2 regions of the Ghiorsea bivora genome follow, and region 2 is predicted to be linked to the other one. Evidence: riboswitches for the same ligand, from Rfam matches in the RefSeq annotation. Region 2 holds a riboswitch; the other holds the start of a gene.
What was found. Region 2 has a riboswitch for cobalamin ahead of DM09_RS07125 (TonB-dependent receptor domain-containing protein). Riboswitches for the same ligand answer to the same signal wherever they lie in the genome.
Positions count from the first base shown of each region.

Region 1 (4,443 bases), on a different contig from region 2:
ACCAAGCTGGGTTAATACATCATCAATAAACGTATGTTGCCCTGCGGTTAATAAAGGGTCTGCCCAAATTTCATAAAATACAGGCGTTTTTGTCTGCTGCCTTTGAAGTTTATCTAATCGTTGCTGTAAATCATCAGCCAGTGTTGTGGCTTGTTGCTCATGTCCCGTGCGTTTGCCCAAGCGGCGAATATCGGCAATCACTTCATCCACCTTTTGTGGATAACTTTGCACGATTTTTACACCCAGTGTTTCCAGCAGCTTGATACCTGGTGTTTGTATATTCATCACAATCGCCATCGTCGGTTTTAAAGCCATGGCAGCTTCCACATTAATACGATTGTATGCGCCCACTCTAGGTAGCTTTTTTGCAGCTTCTGGATAATCGCAATAACTTACAGACCCCACCACATCTTGCCCTGCGCCAATGGCATACAATGTTTCGCAGATATGTGGTGCTAGGGCAAGTATACGCTCATTCGCTATCGCAGAGGTTGTGGTGAGCAACCAAGTTACAAAGAAAAAACTATAGGTAAAAAAATTATAGTTTTTGCGCACTTTTTCTCTGAGAGGGCACAGCATGAAGTAATATATATTGTGTGGTTTGCGGGGCTTCTTCAATCAACAGTAAAAAACCGCGCGTGGATAACATGGGTACAGGGGTTTTATCAACAGGTGGTGACATAAAAGGTACCTTTTGCAAGGTTTCTAAGTCCGCTGGTTCAGTGATGGGGGATACCATTTCAATATTTTGACCAATTTGGGTGACAAAAGTGATTTTGATTTCAGGTGGGGGTAGGGCGGTGCCCACAAGGTTTTGTACTTGCCCTTCAATCACCAACGCCAAGCTACCATCTTTGCGTTTGAGCCATTGGCTTTGTACTGTATTAGCGATGATTTTCCAGTCTCTATCCAAGATGGGGGCATCTTGGTTGGTTTCTATGCTTACAGCACGGGCAATACTATTGAACTTCCAATGTTCCCATTGCACTGCAATGCCCGTAAATATTAAAGCTGAGAGAATGAGAATCATCCATAACCAAATGTATTCTTTTTTGCCGCCCATACCTGCTTGAATGAGGTCTTTTACGCCAAAGGTAGGGGCGTGTTCCTCTTGTTTTTTAAAGACCCCTGCCGTTTTATTGCCTTCAGCGATTTTGTTGCCATATGTATCAAATTCAGTATTGCAGCGATGGCATACCAAAATGGCATTTTTAATAATCGCACCTACTTGATAAGCAGCATGGCATTCAGGACAAACTATACGCATAGGCGAACTCTGACAAAGTTTAACCAGCTTGCCTAGGGAAGGTCTGAATAAAAGCATAAATTCGCACCTTGTGCCCGAAATGTCCAAACTCTGCGTTGCAAATCTTCGCAATAGACCTGTGATTACGGGCGATTTACGCCTTGATTTTGAATATTTCGAATCACAGTCTGCTTCATTGATCAGGCCTTCCTTAGCAAGTGGGGTCTTTCTCCCATTGATAGATGCAGGATGTAGGGCTTGATTTATAAAGTGTGTACCATATATTGCGCCATGTTATTTGGTTAAGCACTATATCATGTGTTTATATGTTTCATAAAGGGAATCTGGTGTAAATCCAGAACTGTCGCGCAACGGTAATAAGGCATAAGCCTTAAAGTCCGATACCTGCCAAATGATGCGCTGATTGAATCAGCATTGTATCCCAACCTCGCGTCAAGGTTCAGGGTGGTAGTAAAAATGGGTTTCCTCCTTTTTTCTTTTATTGCTGTTCTTCCTTTTTCGCCTGTTGGATGAAAAAAGAGGGAGAACCTGTATGCAAAATGAAATCGTTATATTATCTGAGGCTCAACAGCCCGTATTGACACCAAATCAAGCATCTAGTGATAGCTTTGACTGCTTGGTGATGCGCCGCAATGGTAAAGTTACACCTTTTAACCAAAGTAAAATTATGGTGGCGATTACCAAGGCATTTTTAGCTGTAGAAGGTAGTGCTGCGGCAGCGTCTGCACGTGTGCATGAAAATGTAGAAAAATTAACCGTTCAGGTGGTTAAAGTATTGTTACGTCGCCTGCCTGAAAACAGCACCATTCATATTGAAGATATTCAAGACCAAGTGGAGCTAGCCTTGATGCGGGAAGGGCATCATAAGGTGGCACGCGCCTATGTGTTATATCGTGCTGCACGGGCAGAGGAGCGTGAAACCAAACAAACAGAAGACGTGGGTGCAAAGGATAAGACGCTACATATAACAACTGAAGATGGTGTGCGTAAACCTTTGGACATGCAACGCTTGCAAACCCTTTTGGATGAAGCGACACATGATTTAGAAGGCGCAAACCAACAAGCTTTGCAGCAAGCCATTGAGCGCAACTTATTTGATGGCATGAAAGAAGCTGATTACCGCTTGGCATTGGTGATGAGTGCCAGAGCCATGATTGAGCAAGACCCCGCATACAGCGAAGTGGCTGCGCGTATTCTTTTGGATAATGCACGTTATGAAGCATTAAGTTTTATTGAAAACATGCCAACATATGCATCACAACAAGACATGCAAAGCCGGTATGCTGAGTATTTTCCTGCCTATATTCATAAAGCCGTAGAACTTGAACTCTTGGATGAGGAATTAACCCGCTATGATTTGCAAGCTTTGGGGCAGACACTTCAGGCAGATAAAGACCACACATTCAACTACTTGGGTTTGCAAACCTTATATGACCGCTACTTTGTACATTCAGGCAGCATTCGTTTTGAATTGCCACAAGCCTTTTTTATGCGTGTTGCTATGGGTTTAGCCATCAATGAAGTGGATAGAGAAGAACGCGCCATTGAGTTTTACAACTTATTATCGTCCTTTGATTTTATGAGTAGTACCCCGACCTTGTTTAACTCAGGCACATTACGCCCGCAAATGTCATCCTGTTATTTGACCACGGTACCCGATGCTTTGGATGGCATTTATGATGCACTCAAAGATAATGCCTTGTTATCCAAGTATGCGGGTGGCTTGGGCAATGATTGGACATCAGTACGTGGTTTGGGTGCTTATATTAAGGGTACAAATGGAGCATCACAGGGGGTGATTCCTTTCCTTAAAGTTGCCAATGATACGGCAGTTGCAGTCAATCAAGGTGGTAAACGCAAGGGAGCTGTGTGTGCTTATCTGGAAACATGGCATATTGATGTGGAAGACTTCTTGGATTTAAGGAAAAATACAGGTGATGAACGTCGCCGTGCCCATGATATGAATTCAGCCAACTGGATTCCTGATTTGTTCATGAAACGCGTTGCCAATGAAGAAATGTGGACACTCTTTTCTCCTGAAGAAGTACCCGATTTGCATAGTTTGACGGGTAAAGCTTTTGAAGCAGCATATAAGGCTTATGAAGCCAAGGCGGCGCGTGGTGAATTGCGTATTCACAAAGAAGTCTCTGCCTTGGAATTGTGGCGTAAGATGTTGGGTATGTTGTTTGAAACAGGGCATCCTTGGGTCACCTTCAAAGACCCGTGTAATATTCGTTATACCAATCAACATATGGGTGTGGTCAATTCATCCAACCTTTGCACGGAAATCACGCTGCATACCAATGCCTCTGAAATTGCGGTATGTAACCTTGGCTCGGTGAATCTTGCCCAACATGTGAATGTTGATGGCACAGGTTTGGATGAAGATAAACTGAAAAAAACGATTACCACAGCCATGCGTATGTTGGATAATGTGATTGATTATAACTTTTACAGTGTGCCGCAAGCACGGAAATCGAACTTGCGGCATAGACCTGTAGGCATGGGCATTATGGGTTTTACAGATACCTTGCATCAGCTAAACCTTGCTTATGCCTCAGAAGAAGCAGTGGAATTTGCTGACCGCTGTATGGAAGTGGTAAGTTATCATGCGATTCAAGCTTCCAGTGATTTGGCAGCAGAGCGTGGTCGTTATGCCAGCTTTGAAGGCTCACTTTGGAGTAAAGGCATTTTGCCTATTGATTCGATGGCACTGCTTAAAGAAGAACGTGGTGAGCAATATTTACAAGTGGATGAATCAACCACCAAAGATTGGGATAGTCTTCGCCAAAAAGTGCAGCAACAGGGCATGCGTAATTCTAATGTGCTTGCCATTGCACCCACGGCAACCATTGCCAATATTTGTGGCGTATCGCAAAGCATTGAGCCCAGCTATCAGAATTTGTATGTAAAATCGAATTTATCAGGTGAGTTTGTGGTGATGAATAATTATCTTGCGGATGACCTCAAAGCCTTGGGTTTGTGGGATGAAGTGATGATCAATGATTTGAAATATTATGATGGTTCGGTGCAAGCCATGGAGCGTGTGCCTGAGCATATCAAAGCCAAATATGCCACGGCTTTTGAAATTGATTCACGTTGGTTGATTGAAGCGGCTTCCCGTCGTCAGAAATGGATAGACCAAGCGCAAAGCCTGAATCTTTATATGGCAGAAC
Region 1 is NZ_JQLW01000009.1:211,518-215,960, reverse strand. It holds gene DM09_RS08275 (helical backbone metal receptor) at 1-555, opposite strand, end outside; gene DM09_RS08270 (zinc ribbon domain-containing protein) at 539-1,324, opposite strand; cobalamin riboswitch at 1,529-1,673, shown strand; partial or broken gene DM09_RS08265 (ribonucleoside-diphosphate reductase subunit alpha) at 1,887-4,443, shown strand, end outside.
Region 1: it holds a riboswitch for cobalamin, as region 2 does, so the genes downstream of both, DM09_RS08265 (ribonucleoside-diphosphate reductase subunit alpha) here and DM09_RS07125 (TonB-dependent receptor domain-containing protein) in region 2, are expected to answer to the same signal.

Region 2 (4,443 bases):
TATAAGCAGATACACAAACTAATTTACAGTCACTTACAGTTTCCTTTTTAACATGCAGATTTCGATATTTTTTTCAAAATTTCTTTATTTTCACCAAATCTACAAATTGCATCGCAATTATTTCTCAACTCTGAAAACAATATGTAATATATTTCAATTGCACTATTTTTAATAGATGGTCGTTGTAACTGGAAAAGCACTTCTTTTTCCCTATTATCTGGAATAATGAGGTATAAAGTTGGTGGATTGTCTTTGAAAGAGAAGTGAAGGTCAGTAAGCCTTAATATTCCTGAATAAATAGATGTACTTTTTTCTACTTCAAATGCGCAAGCAACTTTATTTGTACCTTTTTCAAACCACACAGCATCAATGAGTGTAATGGTTTTATATGTATCCCTATCTACTTCTAATGCAGGGAATTTATCAAGACTAATAAATGATAGGCTCTCTCCATTGTGGCATTTAGAACGGTCATTTGATGCAGCAATAACATCATAACCTATTGAACCACCTATAGTCATTATGTGATACTGCATTTCTGTGTGGAGGTCTTCCTCATCCATTGCACTTGTTACTTCGTTGTGTCTTTTCTTAAGTTTCTTTTCGATTTTCAGGCGTTCTTCTTCTGATATATGGTCGTCACTTATTAATAATTTCTTTTCCCCCACATCGAACAAAAGACCCGCGAATGCACCTAAATCATTCGATAGTTCAGATTTCAGTTCATTATTCTTCTCAAGAATAACCTCTCTCATTCTCAAGTATTCAGTCCATGAACCAAGCTTTACTTTATCTTTAAATAATGCATTAAATCCATTTACGATAGCAGTATTACATGGTGGTATTATTGTAGGGTGTAAGAAATAAAGGATACTTGCAACCGCTGGTCCAAGCCCTTTTATCTTCTTTTTATCTAATAGAATGATTTCTTTGAGGATTTGTTCCTCTTTTGTTGCATTTATACATTTCTCTAAAAACTGACCAAAAGCAAGTTTATTTTCTTCATTTTCGTATATATCAGGAATTCGCAATTTTGGTTTCCAGTAAAATGGGTGTGATGCACCTTTGAAAACCTGTTTTTGTTCCGTAATACAATTCAGTACAAACTCTAAAGATGAGCCTTTAAAGTCATTGCCAAAGTTCCCCGTTTTAATGTCTTGTATGACTTCAAAAACACCTCTTCGAATCGAACGAAATGCTTTTAATCTCTCATCATTATTTACAAACCAACTGTTATAAACAGTTTCCTGATCTTCTTTGTAATTTTTTATTATGGCTTTCAAATCTTGACTCATGATTTACACTCGTTAGTTAATTTTCACATTATTGGGTAAGACTTTATACTTGTTCATTCATTCTTGTATTACCTTCTTAAGTATTTGTGATTTCCTTTAATCTTTTGATGTGGGCAGCGTGGTTGAATTATTAGGGGGTGTCAAATGCTATGGGTAGACATATTTATAACAGGCAGTATCGTTCGCCGCGTTATAGGTGCTCGGCGGGTTTTGATACCCAAAGAGTGAAACGGGAAGTTAGTGAGAATCTAACGCAGCCCCCGCTACTGTAAGTCTGACGAAGTTGTTTAAAACGCCACTGGTTTCAATAAAACTGGGAAGGCAGAAACAACCAAGGATGAAGGCAAGCCAGGAGACCGGCCTAAAACACGAAATCTATAGATTTCAAAACGGATTAAGTCTCGGTGGGAGGCAGGTCGGTGGTCTTCTGTTTTGCATCTTTCAAACGGCTTTCTATCACCTCAACTCTCCAACTGGTCTTAACCGCAAACATGAACATGCGCGGCGGGCGCAAATGGAGAAAACATTGAACCCCTTCAACATAAAAACATTAAAACAAACAGCACTTATCGGTGTCTTAGCATCACAAGTGATGTCTGTATCTGCACATGCAGATGGCTTATCACCCTTGGTGGTGACAGCTGGACGTATTGCTGAAAACCCAGCCAATGTAAGTGCTGATACTACAGTCATTTCAAGAGAAGACATTGAAGCATCACAAGCAAACACAGTCGCTGATATTTTACGCACACAAGCGGGCATTGATGTGGCTTCCAATGGTGGTTTGGGTAAAAGCACTTCCGTATTCCTTCGCGGTGGCAATAGCGGTCATACATTGGTCTTGATTGATGGTGTACGCGTTGGTTCTGTTACACTTGGTAGCTTTGATTGGGCAAATATTTCAACAGCTGATATTGAGCGTATTGAAATTGTGCGCGGCGCACAGTCTTCACTTTATGGTGCGGATGCCATGGCAGGTGTGATTCAAATTTTCACCCGTTCGGGCAAAAAAGGTCTGCAAACACAAGTGTTTGCAGAAGCAGGAACATATGGCACCAAATCAGGTGGCGTATCTGTGCAAGGTGGTACGGATAACGGTGTAACTTACGCATTATCAGCGGACACTTTAAGCACAGATGGTTTTTCAGTGGCGGCTGTGGGTACAGAAGCTGATCCTTACAAACGCACCACATTATCAGGGCGTGTTGGTTTTCAAGCTGGTGATGCTGATATTGCACTAAGTGTGCGCAATGTGACAGGCACAACCGATTTGGATGGTTTTGTATTTAATTCTAACACCTTCGCTTTTGACCTTGGTGACATATTAAATTACACCCAAAAAACCAAACAAAATGTAAGCAGCGTTAAAGTTGTATATCCATTTTCAGATACTTTTGAGAGCACATTGCAAGTATCGCGTTCTACCGATGATGTGGTCGGCACCGACCCTGCACCAGGCTCTTTTAACAACTCTGATTTTAAAACTACAATTGACCAACTGACTTGGCAAAATCATCTCGACCTCAACACAACATCGGTATTGTTTGGTTTAGATGTTCACAAAGACAATGGTAAAAGCACCAGCGCTGGTTTTGATGAAACAATGACACAACAAGCGCTATTTGCATCCTTTGCCAACAACTTTGATCGTATTGATATCAATGCATCTGTTCGTTATGATAAAAACTCTGTGAGCAGCAACCAAAGCACCTATAAACTTGGCAGTGTGTTTCATGCCAATGAAACGTTTAGTGTGAGCGCCAACTACGGCACGGGTTTTAAAGCACCATCCATCAATGATTTGTATTATCCTGCATCTGCATTTTCTGCGGGTAATGCAAACCTTAAACCTGAAACCAGCAAAGGTTGGGATATTGGTTTGAACTATAAGGTTCAAGCTGATGTATTAAGTTATAATATTGGCGTGGTTTATTTCAACACACGCTATAAAGATTTGATTGTGTGGGCACCCGATGCCAACTTCTTTTATAGCCCAAGTAATGTTGGTGAAGCTACAACCAAAGGCACAGAGTTAAGCGCAAGCGTTCGTCATACACTTGGTTTTATTCGCGCCAACTGGACAACTTTGGATGCAACTGATGATACGACTGGTCTATGGTTAGCACGCAGAGCGCAAGATTCAGGTAGTATCACGCTGGGCACTGATGTTTCAGGGCTTCATGCAGAAGTACAATACCAAGTTGTTGGTAAACGTTTCTCTGATGGTGCAAACACCCAAACTCTTGATGCGTATAACAAAACAGATTTACGTATGAGTTATACTGTGAATAACATTTGGAAAGTGAACTTTAGGGCTGAAAACTTACAAGACCGTGTCTATGAAGAAGTATCAGGTTATGCGGTTGCAGGAAGAACAACCTATCTTGGTGTTAACGCGAACCTCTAATGTATAAACAAGGCTATGTTTCACTTGGGTTGGCACTATGTGTCGCCTTGGGTGTGCATAGCCTTATTTTTTTATATATTCATCCACACACCAAACAAAACGAAACTTCAAAAGCCTCACCCATACAAGTCATTATTTTGCCACAACAAGCGCAAAACACAGCGCAGGAAGCAACACAACACAAGAAAGAAAAAATCACACCTGTATTTGCTACACCTCAAGAAAGTAGAAACATACACCACACATCTATCGCAAAAAAAGCTACTAACATAGCTCCGAAGCAACAAGAAAAAAGAGAAAATAACCCACAACACAAGAGCACCAATACAGTACAAGTCATACCTGTGCCCCATCGTGTACAACAGGTCATTTTAAGCCATATTCAGTATCCCAAACAAGCTAGGCGACGAGGTTTACAAGGCAAAGCTGAGTTTAAGCTCGATATTAACAAGCAAAGCATCAAACAAGTGACCATGCTTGCCTCCACAGGTTATGCCACGCTAGACCGCGCTGCAAGAAAGGGCTTAACAAACTTAAATGCTCTACCCTTAAATGATGGGAGTTATTCATTAGCTGTGGTATTCCGAATACAACAATAACTATCACAAACGTTATGAGTGTTAACTCCACCGACAGAAGCAGGTCATTTGGAACTTGAAACCGCCGATTTCAAACTCGACGCAGTACCTGAATCCATAGGCAACCAAATATGAAACAAACTCCCCTTGCCCACATCACTCT
Region 2 is NZ_JQLW01000008.1:245,746-250,188, reverse strand. It holds gene DM09_RS07130 (hypothetical protein) at 48-1,295, opposite strand; cobalamin riboswitch at 1,473-1,674, shown strand; gene DM09_RS07125 (TonB-dependent receptor domain-containing protein) at 1,810-3,702, shown strand; gene DM09_RS07120 (TonB family protein) at 3,702-4,301, shown strand; gene DM09_RS07115 (sensor histidine kinase) at 4,346-4,443, opposite strand, start outside.